2 regions of the Eleftheria terrae genome follow, and region 2 is predicted to be linked to the other one. Evidence: riboswitches for the same ligand, from Rfam matches in the RefSeq annotation. Region 2 holds a riboswitch; the other holds the start of a gene.
What was found. A riboswitch is a leader RNA that binds a small molecule or an ion and turns the genes downstream of it on or off. The one in region 2 is predicted to bind cobalamin.
Positions count from the first base shown of each region.

Region 1: it holds a riboswitch for cobalamin, as region 2 does, so the genes downstream of both, N7L95_RS04090 (TonB-dependent receptor) here and N7L95_RS26265 (HupE/UreJ family protein) in region 2, are expected to answer to the same signal.

Region 1 is NZ_CP106951.1:908,525-919,607, forward strand. Features, by position in the region: gene N7L95_RS04080 (YbfB/YjiJ family MFS transporter) at 1-851, opposite strand, end outside; gene N7L95_RS04085 (LysR family transcriptional regulator) at 920-1,807, shown strand; cobalamin riboswitch at 1,893-2,138, shown strand; gene N7L95_RS04090 (TonB-dependent receptor) at 2,294-4,471, shown strand; gene N7L95_RS04095 (PepSY domain-containing protein) at 4,480-6,135, shown strand; gene N7L95_RS04100 (outer membrane beta-barrel protein) at 6,232-6,882, shown strand; gene N7L95_RS04105 (penicillin acylase family protein) at 6,894-9,251, shown strand; gene N7L95_RS04110 (phospholipase D-like domain-containing protein) at 9,832-11,083, shown strand, end outside.
Region 2 is NZ_CP106952.1:503,748-514,830, forward strand. Features, by position in the region: gene N7L95_RS26245 (YeiH family protein) at 1-431, opposite strand, end outside; gene N7L95_RS26250 (LysR substrate-binding domain-containing protein) at 521-1,477, shown strand; gene N7L95_RS26255 (polysaccharide lyase family 1 protein) at 1,849-3,585, opposite strand; gene N7L95_RS26260 (hypothetical protein) at 3,851-4,939, shown strand; cobalamin riboswitch at 5,026-5,300, shown strand; gene N7L95_RS26265 (HupE/UreJ family protein) at 5,428-6,108, shown strand; gene cobW (cobalamin biosynthesis protein CobW) at 6,119-7,168, shown strand; gene cobN (cobaltochelatase subunit CobN) at 7,189-10,992, shown strand; gene N7L95_RS26280 (magnesium chelatase ATPase subunit I) at 10,989-11,083, shown strand, end outside.

The sequences.
Region 1 (11,083 bases), on a different replicon from region 2:
GACAGCCAGCGCGCCGCCGCCGCCACCGACACGGCAGCGGCCAGCCCGAACAACGGCCACATCAGCCCGAACACCAGCGGATCGGCCACCTGCTGCCGCGCCATGGCGGGCAGGAAGGTGGCCGGCACGATATAGCCAAACCCGAACAGGCCATAGCACAGCACCAGCGCCGGCTGCCCGCGCTTCCCCCCCGAGGCGGCTGCCGCTGCAGCCGGCGGTGGCGCCATGCGCCACCCGGCAGACGCGCCAACGCGGCCGCTGCCTCGCAGCGGCCGCAGCGCGAACACCGCGCCCAGCACCGCAAGCCCGCCCAGCTCGAGCCACAACCATCGGGCCGGCTGCCGCCCGCCGAGCCACGCCAGCCCACCGGCCAGCATGATGCCGAGGCCCACGCCGACATACATCCAGCTGCCCCACTGCGACGCCTGCCGCCGGGCCAGCTCCGCCAGGCACCAGCTGCTGGCGCACACCATGACCCAGGCGCTGAAGACGCCGGCTGCGGCGCGCAGCAGCGCGCCCAGCCAGCCGGGCGCCACGGCGCCGTCCATGCATGCCACCGCCAGCGTGGCCAGCGCCACGCCGAGCAGGCCCAGACGCAGGCCGCGCTGCGGCTGGCCGGAGAACCAGGCCGCCGTCATGGCGCCGAGCAGGTAGCCGCCATAGTTGGCGGCCGCCCATTCCGCGCCTGCGGCCGCGCTCAGCGTGCCGTCGCGCAGCATCAGCGGCAGCAGCGGCGTGAAGGCAAAGCGGCCGATGCCCATTGCCACCGCCAACGCGACAAGGCCGGCCACGGTGATCGACGCCGCCGTCAGGTCAGGCGGCCGGTGAGCAAGGGAGGGGTCGGTACGCATCGTGTGGAGGATTGGACACCCGCAAAGGCATTCTGAATACTGAATTGTGGAGACATACAATTCTCCGCATGAGAATGATGGACCTGGACGACCTCCACATCTTCCGCTGCGTGGTGAGGGAAGGCGGCGTCACCCGCGCCGCCAGCCAGCTGCACCGGGTGCCTTCCAACGTCACCACCCGCATCAAGCAGTTCGAGGAGCGCCTGGGCCTGGCCCTGTTCCAGCGCCAGGGTCGCCGCCTGGTGCTCACCGATGCGGGCCGCACCGTGCTCGGCCATGCCGAGCGGCTGCTGCAGATGGCCGACCTGGCCGAGCAGGAACTGCGCAGCGGTGTCGTGCGCGGGGCGCTGCGGCTCGGCTCCCTCGAAAGCGCCGCCGGCGCCCGGCTGCCGCCGGTCCTGTCGGCCTTCCATGCCCGCTACCCGGAGGTGTCGATCGAGCTGCAAACCGGCACGTCCACCGCACTGCTGCGCCGGCTGGAGCGCTTCGAGGTGGAGGCCGCCTTCGTGTCCGAGCCGCTGGAGAAGGGCCGCCTCCGCAGCGTGCCGGCCTTCGACGAGGAACTGGTGCTGATCACCGCCAAGCAGGCGCCCGCCCCTCGCCGTGCGGCCGATCTGGACGGCCGCACCCTGCTGGCCTTTCCGCACGGCTGCTCGTACCGGCGCCGGCTCCTGGAATGGGCGGCCGAAGGCGGCGCCTCGCCCGGCCGCATCCTCGACCTGGGTTCGTACCACGCGATCGTCGCCTGCGTAGCGGCCGGCGCCGGTGTGGCCATCGTGCCGGCCGAAGTGCTCGACCAGGCCGTGCTCGGCAGCTCGGTGCAGCGCCATCCGCTGCCCGCGCGGCTGCGCGTCAATCGCACGCACCTGGTGTGGCAGGGCGAGGCGAGCGCGCCCCTGCGGGCCTTGATGGAGATGCTGCCGCCGCCGCGCGCCAGGCGGCGCACCGCGGCCTGAACGCAGCCACCCCTGGCCGCCTTGGCCGGCAGCCCTCTAGAATCCGCTCCCGCCACGGACGGCATCGCTGCCCGCGGCTCGCGGACGAAGGTGCCCGCGTTGCCCCTCGCGACGCGGGTTAAACGGGAAACAGGTGCGTGCTGCAGACGCTGCAGCGCAACTCCTGTGCTGCCCCCGCAACGGTGAGCGGATCGGGACGGTTTCATGCGGGCGCCAGCAGGCGCCCCAGCCACTGCGCACGAGAGTGCGTGGGAAGGCGAAACCTCCGTGGCGCCAGCGGCCCCTCGGGGCCCCGAGCGCCACACTCCGCCAGCCCGGATACCGGCCTTCGCCCATCCCGGAAGCTGCGGGCGTGCGGCAGACCGGCACACCGGTGCGACTGCCCGCAGGCCGCCCGGTGCCGCCCGTGCGTCGCCCTCCCCGGCTTCTTCCTGCAATGCAATGCAAGGCGGGCTGCGGGGACGCGGCCCGCCAGAGAGCTGGGCCATGAACGACCAACCGCGCCGCACCGGGGTTCTCCACTCCCGTGCGTTCCACTCCAGTGCCTTCCCCCCGGCCGCCGTGCTGACAGCCGCCCTGGCCGGCGCCGCCGCCCCGGCGAGCCGCGCGCATGAGACCACGCCGGCCACCCTGCCCGACATCAAGGTGCAAGCCCGCCGCGCCAGCGCCGGGGCGCTGGACCAACCGACCCGCACCGGCAGCCGGCTCGAGCTGACGCCGCTGCAGACGCCGGCCAGCATCGAAGTGCTGTCTGGCGACGCCGTGCGCGAACGGGGCGACACCTCGGTGCTGGAGGCGGTCAGCCGGGCCACCGGCATCACCGCCTCGCCCGCCCCCGGCAATGGCGGCAGCGCCCTGTCCGCCCGCGGCTTCGGCGGCCATGGGTCGGTGATGCAGCTGTTCGACGGCACCCGGCTGCAGGTCGGCGCAGGCACCGTCACCTTTCCCTTCGACGCCTGGTCCATCGAGCGCATCGAGGTGCTGCGCGGCGCGGCTTCGGTGCTGTTCGGCGAAGGGGCCATTGGCGCGGCAGTCAACATCGTGCCCAAGAAGCCATCCCGCCAGCCGGCCGCCCATGAGGCCCTGCTGGCTGTCGGCAGTGACAGCACGCGGCGTGCGGCCTTCGGCAGCGGTGGCGCACTCGATGAGCGCTGGTCCTACCGCCTCGACATCAGCCACCACCGCAGCAGCGGCTTCATGGACCGCGGCGACGCCCGCAGCCTGGCCGCCGGCGGCAGCCTGCAATGGGACCTGTCGCCCACGCTGGGCCTGCGGCTCTCGCACGACGAGGGACACCAGCGGCCGCAGCGCTACTTCGGCGTGCCGCTCGTCAACGGCCGGCTCGACGAGCGCAACCGGCGGCTCAACTACAACGTCGAAGACGCCGCCATCCGCTACCGCGACCGCTGGACCCGCCTGGAAGCCGACTGGGCACTGAACGAGCAGCTCCGGCTGCGCAACCAGCTCTACCGCCTGGAAAGCCGGCGCCACTGGCGCAACACCGAAAGCTATGCCCACCTGCCCGACAGCGGCCACGTGCTGCGCGAGGACTACCTGCAGATCGGCCATGACCAGGAACAAGTCGGCAACCGGCTTGACGTGGCGTTGGCGCATCCGCTGGGCCGCTACAGCCACCGGGCGGTGCTGGGCCTGGACCTCAACCGCATCCAGTTCCGGCATGCCACCGATGCGCCCTATGGCGGGCAGTCGACGGTCGATCTCGAGCGCTTCGACCCCGGCCGGTATGCCTCGCCGTCGAGCTACCGGCCGCGCTTTCGCACACGCACCCGCACTGTCGCGCTGTTCATGGAAGACCGCCTCGTGATCGACGACCACTGGTCGCTGGTGGGCGGCCTGCGGCGCGACCATGTCGACGTCGAACGCCACGACCTCGCCCAGCCGGCCGGCAGCTTCGACAAGACCTTTGCCTACACCACCGGCCGGCTCGGCGTGGTGTGGGCGCCGAGCGCGGCGCAGTCGGTGTATGCCCAGCTCGCCCGGGCGGTGGACCCGCTGGGCGGGCTGGTGTCGCTGTCTCCGTCGATGGCGCACTACGACCTCACCACCGGCCGCCAGCTGGAGCTGGGCTACAAGCAGCTGCTGGATCAGGGGCGCGGCGCCTGGTCGGTGGCGCTCTATCGCATCGAGAAGCGCAAGCTGCTCTCGCGCGATCCGCACAACCCCGCCCTGCAGCAGCAGATCGGCCAGCAGTCGTCGCAAGGCGTCGAGGCCACCGTGGAGCTGGCACTGGCGCGCACGCTGCGGCTGGAGGCCAACCTCGCCCGGCTGCATGCCCGCTACGACGACTTCGACGAAAAAGTGGGCCGCGCCGTCATCTCGCGCGCCGGCAAGACGCCCCCCGGCGTGCCGCAGCAAGCGGCCAACCTCTGGCTGCACTGGCGGCCGGCGCCCGGCTGGCAGGCCCGCTCGGGCCTTCGCCATGTGGGTCGCCGGCAGGTCGACACCGCCAACAGCCGGCAGCTCGGCGCCTACACGGTGGTCGACGCGGCGCTGGCCTGGCTGCCCCGGGGCGACCTGGAAGTCACCCTGCAGGTGGACAACGTGTTCGACCGCGACCATGCGCTGTCCACCTCCAACGACGGGCAGCAATGGCTGCTGGGCCGGCCGCGCTCGGTCGAGCTGTCGGCCCACCTGCGCTTCTGAGGCCGGCCATGGGGCACTTCCCGGGGCCGCTGGCACGCCGCCTCTGGCCGCCTTGCAGGCGCGCGCTGTACGCCACGCACCGCTGGCTCGGCATCGCCGGCTGCCTGCTGTTCGTGATGTGGTTCGCCAGTGGCCTGGTGATGATGTACATCGGCTTTCCGTCGCTGGACGACGAGGAACGCCTGCGCGGCTTGCGCCCGCTGCACCTGCACGAGGCCCGGCTTGGCCCCGCCGCGGCGCTGGCTGCGCTGCCCGCCGGAGCGCGGGCCGCAGCGCCCCGGCGCATGGGCCTGGAGATGCTGGCTGCCGGGCCGCAGGCCGGCCCGGTATGGCGGGTGGTGGACGCGCACGGTGGCCGGCATGCCGTCTCGGCCCGCGACGGCGCGGCACTGGCGCCGCTCGGTGCCCGCGAGGCAGCCACCATCGCATCGGCCTTCGCAGGCGGCGCCCCGGTCCGCGCGGTGGAGACGCTGGAGCGAGACCAGTGGACCGTGTCGGGCAGCCTCGACGCCTTGCGCCCGCTGCACCGGGTCGAAGTGGCGGACGCCGCGGGCACCGAGCTGTACGTGTCCTCGGTCAGCGGCGAAGTCGTGCGCGACACCACGCGCCGCGAGCGCGCCTGGAACTGGCTGGGCGCGGTGCCGCACTGGCTGTACTTCACGCCGCTGCGGGCCGACGCGCCGCTATGGCGCCAGGTGGTGCTCTGGGTGTCGGGCGCCGGCATCGTGGCCGCGGCCAGCGGCCTCGTCATCGGCGTGCTGCGGATGCGGCTGCGCCGGCGCTACCGGGCCGGGCACATCACGCCTTACGGCGGCTGGCTGGCCTGGCACCATCTGGCGGGCTTGCTGGGCGGCGTGCTGCTGCTGGGCTGGATCGCCAGCGGTTGGCTCTCGATCGACCCCAATCGCTGGTTCGAGCGCAGCGCGCTCGGCGCCGAGGCACTGGCGCGCTACCACGCGGCAGGCCGCACCGATGCCCTGCGCTGGCCGCCGGCCGCACCACCGGATGCGCGCGAGCTGCAGCTGCTGTGGATTGCGGGCCGGCCGCTGCTGCAGTGGCGCGACGGCCTCGGCCGCAGCCAGGTGGTGGACGCGGTGCGCGCCGCACCGGCGCCGGCCCTCACCGCTGCAGAGCTGCGGCAGGCGGTGCAGCGCCTGGTGCCGGGCGCCCCCGTCGCGCGCATCGACTGGCTCACCCGGGAAGACGCGCACTGGTATGGCCACCACCGGCCGCGCCGCCTGCCGGTGTGGCGGGTGGTGCTGGCCGATGCACGGCGCACCTGGCTGCACATCGACCCGGCCAGCGGCCAGGTGCTGGGCAGCAGCGACGACCGCGGCCGCCTGCGCCGCTGGCTCTTCAACGGCGCGCACAGCCTCGATTTTCCCTGGCTGATCCAGCGGCGCCCGGCCTGGGACCTGGTGATGTGGGCGGCCTGTGCAGCGGGCCTGGTCGTGTCTGCCAGCGGCGTGGTGATCGGTTGGCGTCGCCTGCGGGCCAGCCGCCGGCGCCAGTGCCGGCGGGGATGCCGCGGCCCGGCAGGCCCAGAGCCGCCCGGCGCTGGCGGGGCCGCGGGACCTCCGCCCGTCGAGCCCGGGCGGGGGGTGCCGCGCCACCAGGCAACGGCTCCCCCCGCGACCATCGCGCCTGCCCCGCGCGGCACATGACTTCCGGCACTGCGTGTTTGCTGCCCGGCTGCCCACACTGGCGACCGTTGCAAGGCCCGGCCCTGCACATTCCCCCAGCCACAGGAAACAACGCTCATGTCCCTCTCCCTTGCCCGCCACCGCGGCCTGGCGGCCGCCCTCTCCGTCCTGGCCGGCCACCTCCTGGCTTCGCTGCCTGCCCAGGCCCAGTCCGGTCCCCCCCTCAGCGAGAGTGCCGGCCGCTGGTACGCCGGCTTCGGCATCGGCCGGCCGCACCAGAGCCTGAAGACCGAGGACTTCAGCGTGCCGGGCCAGGCCCGCCAGCGTGGCATCGACCAGAAGAACATCTGCAGCAAGCTGTTCGGCGGCTACGAGCTGCTGCCCTCGCTCTCGCTGGAGATGCAGTACGCCTGCCTGGGCCGTGCCGAGCTGAAGTACAGCGGCGGCGCGCGCGAGACCTACGAGGCCGCTGCGCTGTCCTTCACCGCGGTGGGCCGGCTGCCGGTCACCGACCAGCTGAGCCTCTTCGCCAAGGGCGGGCCCTCGCTGCACTGGGCCCGCTCGGAGCTCCGGCGCAGCGGCCTGCGCGACGATCGCGAGAACAAGCTGCGCCACGGCCTGACGGCCGGCATCGGCATGGAATACCGCATCAACGAGCACTACGGCCTGCGCACCGAGCTGGAGACCTTCCAGGGCATCGGCCGCAAGCAGGCCCCCGGGCGGGCCTCGGCCCATCTGGTCTCGGCCAGCCTGTTCTACCGCTTCTGAGCGAGGTCGCCATGTCCGCCCGCTCCACCCCCGCCGCCATCGCCGTGCTGCTGCTCGCCGCCTGCAGCGGCGACGGCCACGACAACGACAACGACAACAAGACGTCCTACCAGGCAGAGATCCGCCGCACCTCCTGGGGCATTCCCCACGTGGTGGCCGACGACGAGGCCAGCCTCGGCTTCGGCATCGCCTATGCCTATGCACAAGACAACGTCTGCAGCATTGCCGAGAAATTCATGAGCTTGCGCGGCGAGCGCTCGCGCCACTTCGGCCCGGGCAAGCAGGACGCGCAGGCACCGTTGCCGGAGAACATCGCCTCCGACTATGCCCAGCGCCTCATTCAGCATGACGGCGCCGTGCAGGCCTACTGGCAGGCCCAGACCCCCGAGGTCCGCGCCCTGCACACCGGCTGGGTGGCGGGCTACAACCGCTTCCTGAAGGACAGCGGCCCCGGCGGCCTGCCCGCCGCCTGCCGCAACGCTGCCTGGGTGCGCGAGATCGACCACACCGACCTGGTGCGGCTGATGCGCTACTACGCCACGCTCAATGGCCTCAGCGGCCAGCCCGCGGCGCTCGCCGCCGCACAGCCGCCGGGCGCCGAGCCCGCAGTGGCAGAGGCCAAGGCCGCCGCCCGCCGCGAACCGCGCCTTGCCCAGGCGCTGCCGCGGCGCCCCCGCACGGCCAGCAACGGCGTCGCCTTCGGGCGCGCCGCGAGTGAGAACGGCCGTGGCCTGCTGCTTGGCAACCCGCACTTCCCGTGGTCGGGCATCGAGCGCATGTACCAACTGCACCTGACACTGCCCGGCAGGATGGATGTGATGGGGGCCACCCTGCCCGGCCTGCCGGCGGTGGGCATCGGCTTCACCCGCGATTTCGCCTGGACCCACACGACCAGCAATGCCGCACGCTCCACCTTCTACCGGCTCGAGCTGGACCCGGCCGATGCCACCCGCTATCGGGTCGACGGCATCAGCAAGCCGATGGTGCGGCGCCATGTCGAGATCGAGGTGCTTGGCGCCGACGGCCGGCTGGTGCGGCAGGCGCGCGACTTCTACGCCACCGAGTTCGGCCCGGTGGTGGTGGTGGCGGGAACCATGGACTGGAGCGCCACTGCCGCCTATGCCATGCGCGACATGAATGTCGATAACCACCGCATGGTGGCGCAATGGCATGCGATGAACCGGGCCCGTTCGCTGGCAGAGCTGAAGGCGGCCAACCTGCGCATCGTCGGCAACCCGTGGAACACCACGCTGGCCGCCGACAAGGACGGCCGCACGCTGTTCATGGACGTCACCCCGGTGCCCAACCTGCCGGCACGCAAGCTGGCCGACTGCCAGGTGCCCGAATTCGAATCCTTGGTGCCCGCAGGCATCTGGGTGCTGGACGGTCGCACTGCAGCCTGCCACTGGGACCAAGACCCTCGGGCGCCCCAGCCCGGCGTGCTGCCCGCGGACCAGTTGCCGGTGCTGGAGCGCGACGACTATGTGCACAACGCCAACGACAGCGCCTGGCTCACCCAGCCGGCGGCACCGCTGGTCGGCCCGACCCCGGTGGCCAACCTCGTGGGCCAGCCGCCGAGCCTGCGCACCCGCAGCGGGCTCACCCAGATCGAAGACCGCCTGGCCGGGCGCGACGGCCAGCCCGGCCGTCGCATCTCGCTGCGGCAGGTGCAGGACCTGGTGATGAACAACCGCGTCCATCTGGCGGAGCTGGTGCTTGACGACCTGCTGCAGCTCTGCCGCCCCGGCCAGCCGCTCGCCACGGAGGCCGGCAGCCCCTGCCCGGCGCTTGCCGCCTGGCACCGGCGGGCCGAGCTGGACGCCGGCATCGGCTACGGTTATTTCGAGGCCCTGCAGCCCTATCTTCAGGATCACCCGGAGGTCTGGCGCCTGCCCTACGATCCACAGGACCCCCTGCACACACCGCGCGGCCTGAAGGTGGACGACGCCGCCGTTGCCAGCGCCCTGCAGGCGGCCCTGCGCGAGGCAGTGGCACAGACCCATGCTGCGGGCTGGACACCGGGCCGCACCTGGGGTGAGGTGCAGGGCGCGACACGCGGTGGCGTGCGCGTGCCGGTGCACGGTGGCAGCGAGCTGCTGGGGATCTACAACGCCATGTACGCCGAGGCCTCGGCGCCGGGCGAGCGGGAGGTGCTGGAGGGTGCCAGCTACCTGCAGGCGGTGGGCTTCGACGCCGACGGCCCGCATGCACAAGCCTTGCTCGCCTACTCGCAGTCGGACAATCCCGACTCGCCGCACTTCAAGGACCAGACCGAGCGGTTCAGCCGCAAGGACTGGATCGTGCTGCCCTTCACCGAGGAGCAGATCCGGTCCGACCCCGGCTACCGGCGACTGGTGTTGAAACAATAGGCAAGGCCGCCCGGTCCCCGCTGCAGCCGCGCTGCAGTGGCTCCCGGCAGCGGCTCTAGGCCCTGCTTCGCCCGGGGCTCGCCACACGGCGGACCCGGGCGCCGGCCTGAAGGGGCGGCTGCGCGCCGGGGCGCCGCAGCGATCGCCGCAGGCAGGGCGGCCGGCCGGCAGGCAGGGCGGCCGGCCGGCAGGCAGGGCGGCCGGCCGGCAGGCAGGGCGGCCGGCCGGCAGGCAGGGCGGCCGGCCGGCAGGCAGGCTTTCCCTGCCTGGCATCGAGCGCGGCCTGCCCGGGGTGGCACGGCCCGCGGCGCTGCCTTGGCTGCATGCGCTGCACCGCCGTCGCAACGGTCCGTGGTGCCCGGGCCGTGCGTCGGCATTTGGCCGACTTTCCGCGGCGCTCCCGCTGGCTAGCATCGGGCGATCCGTTCGCCGAGGACCGCCCATGCCCCAGCGCGCCGCCGCTGCGCCTGCCTGCAGCACGTCATCCACCGCCACCGATCGCCCCGGCGCCCCGCGCGCATTCGCCAGACAAGCCGTGCCGCGGCCGCGCAGCGGCGCCTTCCGCACCCGCCGTTGAGCCATGGCCGACCACTGGTTCGACGCGCTGCGGCCCGACGGCCCCGGCCTGCTCACCGGGGTGCTGCTGCTGGCAGTGGTGCTGCTGGTGCTGTTCATCTGGTCCATCAAGCGGCACCGCGACCCGCGCCTGGCGGTGGACTGCGACGCCCCCATGGCGCAACTCATCGACTCGCTGGCCGGCCTCACCCACGGGCCCATCATCGGCGGCAACGCAGTCGAGGTGTTCGAGAACGGCGCCTTCTTCGAGGCCTTGTTCGAGACCATCGCCGCGGCCCGCCACTCGGTGCACTTCGAGACCTTCCTGTGGAAGGACGGGGTGCTCGCCCGGCGCCTGGTCGACGCGCTCGTCGAGCGGCGCCGCGCCGGGGTGGAGGTGCGGGTGCTGGTCGATGCCCGCGGCGGACGCAAGATGGGCAAGGCCGCCCAGCGCCGGCTGTGCGACGCCGGCTGCAAGTTCGAGATGCACCACCCGAGCCACATCCGCAACATCGGCGTGTTCAACGAACGCGACCATCGCAAGCTGGTGGTGGTCGACGGGCAGGTGGCCTTGCTGGGCGGGCATTGCATCGTCGACCAGTGGCTTGGCGAGGCGCAGGACCGCGACCACTTCCGCGACATCGGGGTGCGCATCCGGGGGCCGGCCGTGCGCACGCTGCAGTACGCCTTCAGCGAGAACTGGATCGAGGAGACCGGCGAGCTGTTTGTCGGCGAGGCGGTCTTTCCGCCACTGCCGGACGCCGGCAACGTCGCCGTGCACGTGGCCTGCGTCAAACCCGAAGGCTCGCCGCCGGCAGTGAAGATCCTGCACCACCTGGTGATCTGCCTGGCACGGCAGCGGCTATGGATCCAGAACCCCTATTTCCTGCCGGACGCGGAAGCCATCGAGGCCTTCGGCCGCGCAGTGGCCCGCGGCGTGGACGTGCGCATCATGGTGCCCGCGGCCGAAGCGTCCGACATGCCGCTGGTGCAGCATGCCGCCCACCGCAACTTCGGCAAGCTGCTGGATGCCGGCGTGCGCATCTTCGAATACCAGACCACCCTGCTGCACCAGAAGGTGCTGACGGTGGACGGCGTCTGGTGCGCCATTGGCTCCAGCAACTTCGACGACCGCTCGCTCGAGACCAACGACGAGATCACCATCGGCCTGCATGATGCTGCACTGGCCCGGCACTTCGAGGCCGTCTTCGAGCGCGACGCCCGGCACTGCGTCGAGCTCGACGCTGCCAGCTGGGCCCGGCGCGGGCGGTGGCACC
Region 2 (11,083 bases):
GCGAGGAAGATGGTCGATGCCAGCACGAGCGCGTCGACTGCCACGGCGGCGCTGCCGATGTGTGCCAGGTCGCCCAGCGTCAGGCGCAGACCGTAGAGGACGATGCCGCCGCGCAGCAGGGTCTGCCGGCACAGCGCCAAGCCGTCTTCCAGGTGCGCGCCTCCGCCGCCACCCCGCCGCGCCTGCAGCAGGTTGCCGCAGGCGGCGCCCAGCAACATGGCCAGCGTGAGCGGGCTCGTCAGGTGAGACCGCGGGCCGGTCCATCCGGCCAGCAGCAGGGCCGCTGCCGCCAGCGCAAGGCACAGCAGCAGGCCGGGCAGCAGGGCACGGTGGCGGTGCCAGGCCGGGGCAGGGGCGTGCGAGCCCGGGCGTGAGGCGGCGTGGCCGCCGGGAAGCGTTGCCGCAGGCGGCGGTCGATGCAGGGTGAACATGGGCGGCACTCTATGAAGCTCGCATCAAGCCGTCCAACGACTTGTTTGTGTAGCATCGAGCGACCTGATCGCTTGAAACACCGCCGCCCATGGACGTGCTCCGCCTCACGCTGCGCCAGTTGCAGATCTTCGTCGCCGTGGCTCGCCACGGCAGCACCGCCGCGGCGGCCCAGCAGATTGCGCTGTCGCAGTCCGCCACCAGCGCCGCGGTCAACGAGCTCGAACGGCTGCTCTCACTGCAGGTGTTCGACCGCGCCGGCAAGCGCCTGCTGCTCAACGACAGCGGCCGGGCGCTGCTGCCGCGCGCGCTGGCATTGCTGGATGGCGCCAGCGACATCGAACGCCTGGCGCACGACGGCCGGGCCCGGCTGCAGCACATGCGCATCGGCGCCAGCACGACCATCGGCAACTATGTGCTGCCGGGCTTGCTGGGGCGCTTGTTCGCGGGCCTCGCGCTGGGCGAGGCACCGGCGTGGCAGTCGGCCGTGGCCATCGCCAACACCGCCGAGATCGGCCGCCGGGTGGCCAGCTTCGAGCTGGACATCGGCCTGGTCGAGGGACCGGTGCATGAGCCGCAGGTGGAGGCCCTGCCCTGGCTGCGCGACGAGATGGTCATCGTCGGCAGCACGCGGTGCACGCCGGCTGACGGCGTGCTGCCCGCGGCGGCCTTGCGCGAGGCGGTCTGGCTGCTGCGTGAAGCCGGCTCCGGCACGCGGCAGGCGGCCGACGAGGCGGTGCTGCCGCGCTTGCGGGCTTACCGGCGCAGCATCGAGATCGGCAGCTCGGAGGCCATCAAGCACGCGGCGGCGCACGGCGTGGGGCTGGCCTGCCTGTCGCGCTGGGTGGTGGACGACCTGGTGCAGGCCGGCCGGCTCCGGGTGCTGAAGACCGGCTGGCCGAAGGCCTTCCGGCCTTGCTATGTGGTGGTGCACCGCCTGAAGCGGCAGTCCGCAGCGGTGGCGGCGCTGCTGGAGCGCATGGGGGTGGAGGTGGGGCGGCCGGCCATGCCGCCGAAGGGCGGCGCCAGGACCGGGCCTGCACCGTAGGGCCCGCGCTTGCCGCCGCGCATCGGTCGCCGTCGCAGACGGTTGCCCGGGCAGCGGCGCCGGGTGCTCCCGTCACCCTGCCCGCCAGCCGCGCATCGCTCGCTGTCCATCAGGGCGTGGGGATCTCGATGTGGTCGCTCGTCGCGGGTGCTCGGCGAGACGGCTGTGCGCGGCGCCGTTGCACCCTTCGAACCCGCGATCCTTCTGCTTGCGACGGCGAGCGCCGTGCCGCCACGCCGGGGCACCGCAGCGTGGCATCTCCGGGGTGCGTCGCCTCGGCTTGCCGCCGGCGGCCAGTACGGACAAGGCCGGGCTGGGCGTGTGCGCATCGGTGCACGAGCGCCCGAGCCGTACCGGCCATCCGCCAGCGTTCAAAGGTGCCCTGGCCCGGCAAGGTGCGGCACCACCTCGGGCACCTTGCTCGCCGGATACGGCGTCACGGTGTGGTGCGCGCCGTCGGCCTTGAATCGCTCCAGCACCGACGGCTGCACCCGGAAGCCGCCGCGCTCCAGCGCGCCGCGCTCCTCGTTGCCGGCGCAGTCGCGGCCAAGGGCCGCGCGGCAGGCGGCCTGCGCGCCGCTGTCCGGTGTGCCGAGGGGGGCCCACACGCCGCCGGCATCCTCATGCCGCACCAGGGGCGTGTGCACCGACGTGAAGTAGTTGCCCTCCACCAGCACCTGGGCGGGGGCCGTGACGTCGATCGCGTGCCCCTTGCCGCGCTGCAGGTAGTTGTTCACCAACTGCACGCTGGCGCGGCCGGCCGCGGTGCCGATCTTGGGACTGCGGCCCGAGAAATCGTGCAGCCAGTTGTTGGCGAAGGTGATGCTGTCGTCCTTGCCGACCAGCAGCAGCATCCAGTAGTGCTGGCCGTTGCAGGTGGCGGAGGCTGCGCTGCGGCCGTCGAACTGGTTCCACGAGATGGTGACGCGCGAGGCCTTGCCCCAGCCGGAGACGATGTGCTGGCGGCCGATGCGCTGGAAGCGGTTGTGGTCGATCCAGACCCGGTCGGTGTCGTCCAGCGTGATGGCGTCGCCCGCGAAGACGATGCCGGGGTTGATGTCGCTGAAGCTCAGGTTGCGGATCGCGATGTTGCTCACGCCGCCTCTCAGCATCAACCCCTTGCCCTTGATGACGCCGTCATCGCCGATGCCGATCAGCGTCTTGTTGGAGCCCACCAGCAGCGGCGTGCGGCCCGCCGCGTCGAAGGCGACCGAGAAGGTGGGCTTGCCGTCGCAATGGGTGATACCGGGCGCCGCGACGATCAGTCGCTCGCTTTGCATCGGCGCCGGGCAGACGGCCTGGTAGCAACCCGGCTTGTGCTCCGGACCTTCGCTGCCACGGAAGTCGAGGGTCGACGCCACCTCGATGATGCGGGGCGTGGTGTCGGTGCAGGTGGAGCCGCTGCGTGTGCGGCACAGCGCGCTGGCCAGCTCCGCCGGGGTGCGCACGCGCACCCGCTCGCCGCCGCTGCCGCCGGTGACGCTGCTGCCCCAGCCTTGCGGGCGCGCCGCTGCGGCGTCAGGCACCCACAGGCGCAGGCGGAACAGGGCGACGCCCGGGCCGGCGTTGGCCGGCCAGATCGAGCGCGCCGCCCCGTCCGAGGGGAAGCCGCTCGGGCGCGGGATGGGCCGCTCGCTGGCGGGGGCCCAGTCGCTGTCGTTGTAGTCCAGCCGGCTCCAGGGGCCGTTGGCCTCGGCCGCCTCGCCGGCCGAGGCCAACCGGGCGCGCCATCCGCTGTTGCTCACTGCGCGGCCGAACTCCCCTTGCAGCTGTGCATAGGCAAAGGACGCGGCGTCCTGGCTGCGCACCCGCAGCACGATGACGTTGTCGCCCACCCGCAGCGCCCGGGCATAGGCGCTCAGGCGCTGCCGCGCGTCGATGGCCCGGCCCATGAACTGGCCATTGATGAACAGCTCCAGGCGACCGCTGGCCTGGGCGGTGACGCGCGCCTTGGCGGGGTCGATCGCGCTGGCGCTCGCCTCGGCGGCCGTGGTCGCCCCGAAGGCCAGCGGGGACGGGGCGGCGTTGCCGCTCGTCGCCCAGGCCCCGGTGTGGCCGGCAAGCAGGCAGGCAAGGAGATGAAGCGCAAGGCGCGGGGAGCGGGGCATGGGCGGGGTCCGGTGGGTGGGAGTGCAGCGGCAGGCCGGTGGCCGGCGTCGCATCGACCGCGGCATTAGGCCGTTTCTTCGCGCGTTCGCCCGGTTTGCGCAGGCAAATGTTGAAAGTGGACTTTTCCCCGTGGCGGCGGCCCGCGGCAGGGCGGACGGCGGGTGGGGGCAGCCCGCCGGCAGGCAGGGCGATTGCCCGGTCATCGGCTCGACACGCCGGCCCGACAGGCTGGCGGCTTTTGTTGTCTGGACAAAGGAGCTCCCGATGCCACGTTCCATGGTCGCCCTGGCCACATGCGCCGGCGTTCTTCTCGCGCCGGCCGTCGTGCCCGCCGCCACCCCTGCCGAGCTGGCTTATCACCATGCGCCGGTGCACTACCAGGACACCGATTCCAGCGATGCGGCATCGGACTACCTCACCGCCTACGACTACGACGGCGACCGCGTCACCACCAACAACTGGGATCACCGGGGCGACGGGCTCTGGCCGGCCACCGTCTACTACTCCGTGGTGGAGAGCTGCAGCCACTACTTCATCACCTATGCCTTCTATCACCCGCGTGACTGGTCCGACACCATCTTCGACCAGGAGCACGAGAACGACCTGGAAGGCGCCCTGCTGTCGGTGCGCAAGGATGGCTCGGCCTTCGGTCGGCTGGAAGGCATGATCACCGTCTTCCATACCGACTTCTATGCCTATACCCCGCCTGGCAGCCCCTACGTGGGCGGCCACGAGGACATCGACGGCACCTTGTCCTTCGAGCTGCACGAGGGCGTCAGCCGCGTCAAGACGGTGCAGGAGGCCAAGGGCCATGGCCTGAAGGCCTGGCCCTACACCTCCGATTTCAACGGCGCCGCCGACCAGGACGGCGTGATCTACTACCCCAGCCTGGGCACCGCCGGCCATCCGGCCTCGGGCAACGATCGCCAGGTGCCCTATCGCCTGGTCGACATGGCGGCGCCGGGCGGGCTGTGGGCGGCCGCGTTGGACGAAGCCGTGCAGCCGGGTGCGCAGGCGCAGACCTTCAACAGCTGGGGCAGCTTCAAGGGCGACAGCAGTGGCGGCTGCGGTGCCGGCCTCAAGAGCTGCAGCAGCCATTCGGCCAATGCGCCCTGGGGCTGGGACGACGGCAACGACGGCGCCAGCCACCGTGGCGAATTCGCGCTCGACCCGGCCCGGCTGTTCTCCCATTACTTCGGCAACCTGGGGAGCTTCAGCCAGCAGTACCTGAGCCATCCCTTCCTGGCCGGCCTGCGCAGCCGGGGCTTTGCCAGCGGGCAGGTGCCAGCCGGCTTTCCTGCGCAGCTCGACCTCAACACCTTGTACGGCAAGCTGACGGCCGCCTGCTTCTAAGGGGGCCGGCTCCGGGAACCCACTCAGTGCAGGCGCCCGCCGTCCCTCTAGAATGGCCACGTCCTGGCGGACCGGGCGAAGCCCGGCCGGCAGGCGGGATCGACGGTGCCGACGCCTGCCAGCAAGGGGGGCGTGGGTTCAACGGGAAACAGGTGCGCTGCGCTTCGTCGAGCGTGGCAAGGCCTGTGCTGCCCCCGCAACGGTCAGCAGGCAAGGAAGGGTTCAGGCAGGGGCCGGCGGTGCCCTGCAGCCACTGCACGCAGCCGCGTGCGGGAAGGCGAGCCCCTTTCCGCAGGGTGGTGCCGCCTCGGCGCCGCCCGGCTCTGCAAGCCCGGATACCGGCCGTCGTCCCTCACTCGGAAGCCGCGGGAGGGCGGCGTCCGGGCTGTTCCTGCGGCCGGAGCCGGCGCGGGAATGTCCGGGCTGTACCTCTCACGGCATCACGTTCGCCACCCGGCCGGCGGGGACGCCGGCCTGAAGAGGATGTCATGGACCGTCTGCTCCTTCTGCCTTCCCCTCGCACCAGGGCGCCTCACCGTGCCTGGACGGGCGCTGCCGTGCGCGGCGGTGCTGCCGCCTTCGCGGTGCTGGCCTCGCCGGCCTTCGCCCACCACGCCATGGGAGGCGCCATGCCCGGCACCTTTGGCGAAGGGCTGCTGTCCGGCCTCGCGCATCCGGTGATCGGGCTGGACCACCTGGCCTTCGTGCTGGCGCTGGCGCTGTTGGTGGCGCGGCTGCCACTGGCACTGCGGGCCGGCCTGGCGGGTGTGTTTGTCGCCGGCTCGCTGGCCGGCACGGTGCTGCACCTCAATGCCGTCACGCTGCCGGCCGGCGAGCTGCTGGTGGGCCTCAGCGTGGTGGTCGCCGGGCTCGCGCTGCTGTGGCGGCGGGCGTTGCCGGCGGCAGTGCTGTGGACGGCCCTGCCGGTGGCCGGGCTGCTGCATGGCTATGCCTACGGCGAATCCATCGTCGGTGCGGAATCCACGCCGCTGCTGGCCTACCTGTTCGGCTTCGCGCTGATCCAGGCCGGGCTGGTCGTCGCCGTCTCCACGGTGGCCTCGCGGTGGACCGTGCCGCAGCTGCAGCGCGCCGGCCTGGTGGCCGGCACGGTGGTCGGCGTGCTGGGAGCCTACTTCTCCTTCGTGCAACTGGCGCCGCTGGCGGCCTGAGGGAGGGCACGTGCTGACCACCAAGATCCCCGCCACCGTCGTCACCGGTTTCCTGGGCAGTGGCAAGACGACGCTGCTGCGCCATGTGCTGCAGAACGCGCAGGGCCGGCGCATCGCGGTCATCGTCAACGAGTTCGGCGAGCTCGGCATCGACGGCGAGATCCTCAAGGGGTGTGGCATCGGCTGCGACGACGACGGCCGCGAGCGCCCCGGCCAGCTCTACGAGCTGGCCAACGGCTGCCTGTGCTGCACCGTGCAGGAGGAGTTCTTCCCGGTGATGCAGGCGCTGGCCGAACGGCGCGAGCAGATCGACCATGTGGTGATCGAGACCTCCGGCCTGGCCCTGCCCAAGCCGCTGGTGCAGGCCTTCAACTGGCCCGGCATTGCCAATGCCTTCACGGTGGATGCCGTCATCACCGTCGTCGACGGGCCGGCCACCGCGGCCGGGCAGTTCGCGGCCGATCCTGCGGCGGTGGACGCGCAGCGTCGGGCCGATCCCGACCTCGACCATGAATCGCCCTTGCACGAGTTGTTCGAGGACCAGCTCTCGGCCGCCGACCTGGTGGTGTTGAACAAGATCGACCTGATGAGCGAGGCCCAGCGCCGCGAGGCCGAGGTGCTGATCCGGGCGGAGATCCCCGCTGAGGTGAAGATCGTCCCGGCACGGGGCGGGGAACTGCCGGTGGACCTGCTGCTGGGCCAGCAGCGGGCGGCCGAAGCGCACATCCACCTGCGCGAGAGCCACCATGACCACGAGGAGGCGCACGAGCACGACGAGTTCGACTCGCTGGTGCTGGAGCTGCCGGCCGTCGATCGCGAGCGCCTGATGGCGGCGCTCGCCGGCCTGGCGGCGGCCCACACGCTCTATCGCGTGAAGGGCTTCGTGGCACTGCCGGGCAAGCCGATGCGGCTGCTGGTGCAGGGGGTGGGCCGGCGCTTCGATGCGCACTTCGACCGCCGCTGGCGCGACGACGAGGCGCCGTCGACCCGGCTCGTGTTCATCGGCCAGGGGCTGGACGCGGCGTCGCTGCGCGCCGGCCTTGCGCCGGCCCTGGCCTAGGCCGCCGGCATCCCCCCGCGATGCACCTGCTCAGCACCCGCCCCGGCGGTTTCGTCGAGGACGAGGGCGCGGTCATGCGACTCGGCCAGAGCCCGGCCGAGCTGGTGGTGCTGAGTTCGGCCGACACCACCTTGTCGCTGCTGGCCCGGGCCTACCGCGAGCTGCAGGCGGGCGAGCCCGGCTGGCCCGGCCTGCGGCTGGCCAACCTGATGTTCCTGCGGCAGCCGGCGTCGCTCGACTTGTATGTGGACGAGGTGCTGCAGCATGCCCGGGTGGTGCTGGTGGACCACCTGGGTGCCGAGTCGGCCTGGCCCTACGGCGTGCAGCGGCTGGGCGAGCTGGCCTCGGCACGGGGGCTGCGGCTGGCGATGTTCTCGGGCGACCTGCAGGAGGACGTCAACCTGCTGCGCAAGAGCACGCTGCCGGAGGCGCTGTGCCGCCAGTGGTGGCAGTACCTGCGGGCCGGCAGCCTGCACAACGCGCGGCAATTGCTGCGCAGCCTGGCCCACGACGGTCTCGGCTGGGGCGAGCCGCCGCTGCCGCCGACGGCCCTGCCGCAGGTGGCGCTGTACCGGCCGCCCTGCCTGCAGGCCCCGGCGGCCGGCGCACGCCACCACGGTGCTGCCGCCACGCTGGACGAAGTGCGGGCCGGCTGGCAGCCGGGCGCCCCGGTGGTGGCGCTGGTGTTCTACCGCTCCCACCTGCAATCCGGCAACACGGCGGCCTTCGACAGCCTGGCGGCGGCGCTGCTGCAGCGTGGGCTCAATCCGCTGCCGGTGGCGCTTGATTCGCTGAAGGAGCCCCTCTGCCTGGCCGCCTTGCGCCAGCTGTGTGCCGAGCAGTCGGTGGACCTGGTGCTCAACAGCACCGCGTTCGCCGCGCTGTCGGGCGAGCTGGCCGAGCCGCTGGCCGGCGACGCGCCGGTGCTGCAGGTGCTGGTGGCCGGATCGGCCCGCGACGACTGGCTGGCCGACCCCCAGGGCCTGCGGCCCCGCGACATCGCGATGCAGGTGGCCCTGCCGGAGGTGGACGGCCGCATCGTGACCCGTGCCATCAGCTTCAAGGGCCTGGCCTACCGCTGCGAGCTGACGCAGAGCGACGTGGTGGCCTACCAGCCGGACGAGGAGCGCTGCCACTTCGTGGCCGAGCTGGCGCGGCGCTGGGTGCGGCTGCGGCGCCTGCCTGTGGCAGAGAAGCGGCTGGCCCTGGTGCTGGCCAACTACCCTGGCAGCGATGGGCGCCTGGGCAGCGGCGTGGGGCTGGACACGCCGGCCTCGGTGATGGAGATCCTGCGCCTGCTGCAGCGCGAGGGCTACCGGCTCGACGCGCTGCCGGCCGATGGGGATGCGCTGATGCGCCGCTTGCAGCAAGGCATTGCGGCCGACCCCTCGCAATGGCCGCTGCGCCCGGCCTGGCAAAGCCTGGCCATGGCCGACTACCTGGCCGCACTGGCGCGCTTGCCTGCCGGCATGGCGGCCGCGGTCACCGCCCGCTGGGGGGCGCCGGAGCAGGATCCGCTGGTGCGGCAGGGCCGCTTCATGATCGCCGGCCTGCGGCTGGGCCAGGTCTTCATCGGCATCCAGCCGGCCCGCGCCTATGGCGAGGCTGGCGCCGCGAGCTACCACGATGCCGAGCTGGTGCCGCCGCACGGCTACCTGGCTTTCTACTTCTGGCTGCGGCAGGCCTTCGGGGTGGACGCGGTGGTGCATGTGGGCAAGCATGGCAACCTGGAATGGCTGCCGGGCAAGAGCGTGGCGCTGTCCGGCAGCTGCTGGCCGGACGCCATCCTTGGCCCCTGGCCCCATCTCTATCCCTTCATCGTCAACGATCCCGGCGAAGGGGCGCAGGCCAAGCGGCGCGCACAGGCCGTGATCATCGACCACCTGATGCCGCCCCTCACGCGGGCCGAGAACCATGGGCCGCTGCAGGACCTGGAGCGCCAGGTCGACGAGTACTACGAAGCCCTGTTGCTGGATGCCCGCCGCGCGGCCCAGCTGCGCACGCAGATCCTGGCCGAGGTGCGCCGGCAGCGCCTGCACGAGGAACTCGACGCGCCATCCGCCGAAGACGACGACGGCCTGCTGGCACGGGTCGATGCCTACCTCTGCGAGTTGAAGGAAACCCAGATCCGCGACGGCCTGCATGTCTTCGGCGTTTCCCCGCAAGGCCGCCAGCGGCGCGACACCCTGGTGGCGCTGGCCCGCTTCCCGGCCGGCGACGGGCAGGGCCGCCAGGCCAGCCTGTTGCAGGCGCTGGCCCGCGACCTGTTCCCGGGGCACGCATTCGACCCTTTGTCGATCGACGCGGCGCTTCCCTGGCAGGGCCCGCGGCCGCCACTGCTGGCGGCCGTGAGCGACGCCCCCTGGCGCCACGAGGGCGACACCCGCGAGCGCCTCGAGTTGCTGGCCCAGGCGCTGCTGGACGCGGCGGTGCCGCCCGGCCTGCCACAGGCGGCCGCGGTGCTGCAGCGCGTGCATGACGACCTGGCGCCGCGGCTGGACGCCTGTGGCCCGCAGGAACTGCAGCAGCTCTCACGCGGGCTGCAGGGCCGCTTCGTGCCCCCCGGCCCGAGCGGCTCGCCCAGCCGTGGCCGGCCGGACGTGCTGCCCACCGGCCGCAACTTCTACAGCGTGGACACCCGTGCCGTGCCGACCCCGACCGCCTGGACGCTCGGCCTCAAGTCGGCCCGCCTGCTGGTCGAGCGGCATCTGCAGGAGCAGGGCGACTATCCGCGGGCGGTGGGCCTGTCGGTGTGGGGCACCGCCACCATGCGCACCGGCGGCGACGACCTGGCCCAGGCCTTTGCGCTGATGGGCGTGCGCCCGCGCTGGGCGCCCGGCAGCCACCGGGTGGTGGACATCGAGGTGCTGCCGGTGGCGGTGCTGGGGTGGCCGCGCATCGACGTCACCCTGCGCATCTCCGGCTTCTTTCGAGACGCCTTTCCGGCCGCGGTGCAGCTCTTCGATGCCGCGGTGCAGGCGGTGGTGGCGCAGGCGGATGAAGACGCCAGCCAGAATCCCTTGCGTGCCCGGGTGCTGCGCGAGCGAGATGCCCTGACGGCCGCCGGCCTGGCGCCCGAGGCGGCGCGGCTGCAGGCTGGCTGGCGGGTGTTCGGCTCGCCGCCGGGGCACTACGGCTCGGGCCTGCAGCCGCTGTTCGACCACGGGCAATGGCAGACCGATGAAGACCTGCGTGACGCCTATGTGGCCTGGGGCGCCCATGCCTATGGGCAGGACGCCGCGGGGCAGCCGGCGGCCGAGGCGCTGACGCGCCGCTTGCGCGAGATCGACGTGGTGGCGCACAACCAGGACAACCGCGAGCACGACCTGCTCGATTCCAACGACTACTACCAGTACCAGGGCGGCATGGCGGCCGCGGTGCGCAGCCTGAGCGGGCGCCAGCCGGCCCTCTACCACGGCGACCATGCCAACCCGCAGGCACCGCGCATCCGTACCCTGCGGGAGGAGATCGCGCGGGTCGTCCGGGCCCGGGTGGTCAACCCCAAGTGGCTCGACGGGGTGAAGCGCCACGGCTACAAGGGCGCCTTCGAGATGGCGGCCACGGTGGACTACCTGTTCGGCTACGACGCCACCGCCCGCGTGCTGGGCGACCACCAGTACGCGCTGGTGGCCGATGCCTACGTGCTGGATGACGCCACCCGCGCCTTCGTCGAGCGACACAACCCGCGCGCCCTGGGCGACATGCTCAACCGGCTGCTGGAAGCCATGCAGCGTGGCCTCTGGCAGCAACCCGGCGGCTACCGCGAGGCGCTGGAAACCCTGCTGCTGGCCCACGAACAAGAGATGGAAGGAACCGCACGATGACCGCCCCCCACGCGCTGCCGGGCCACGAGCTGCCGGCCGGCCAGGCGGCCCTGCCACCCCTGTTTCCCTTCAGTGCGCTGGCCGGCCCGGC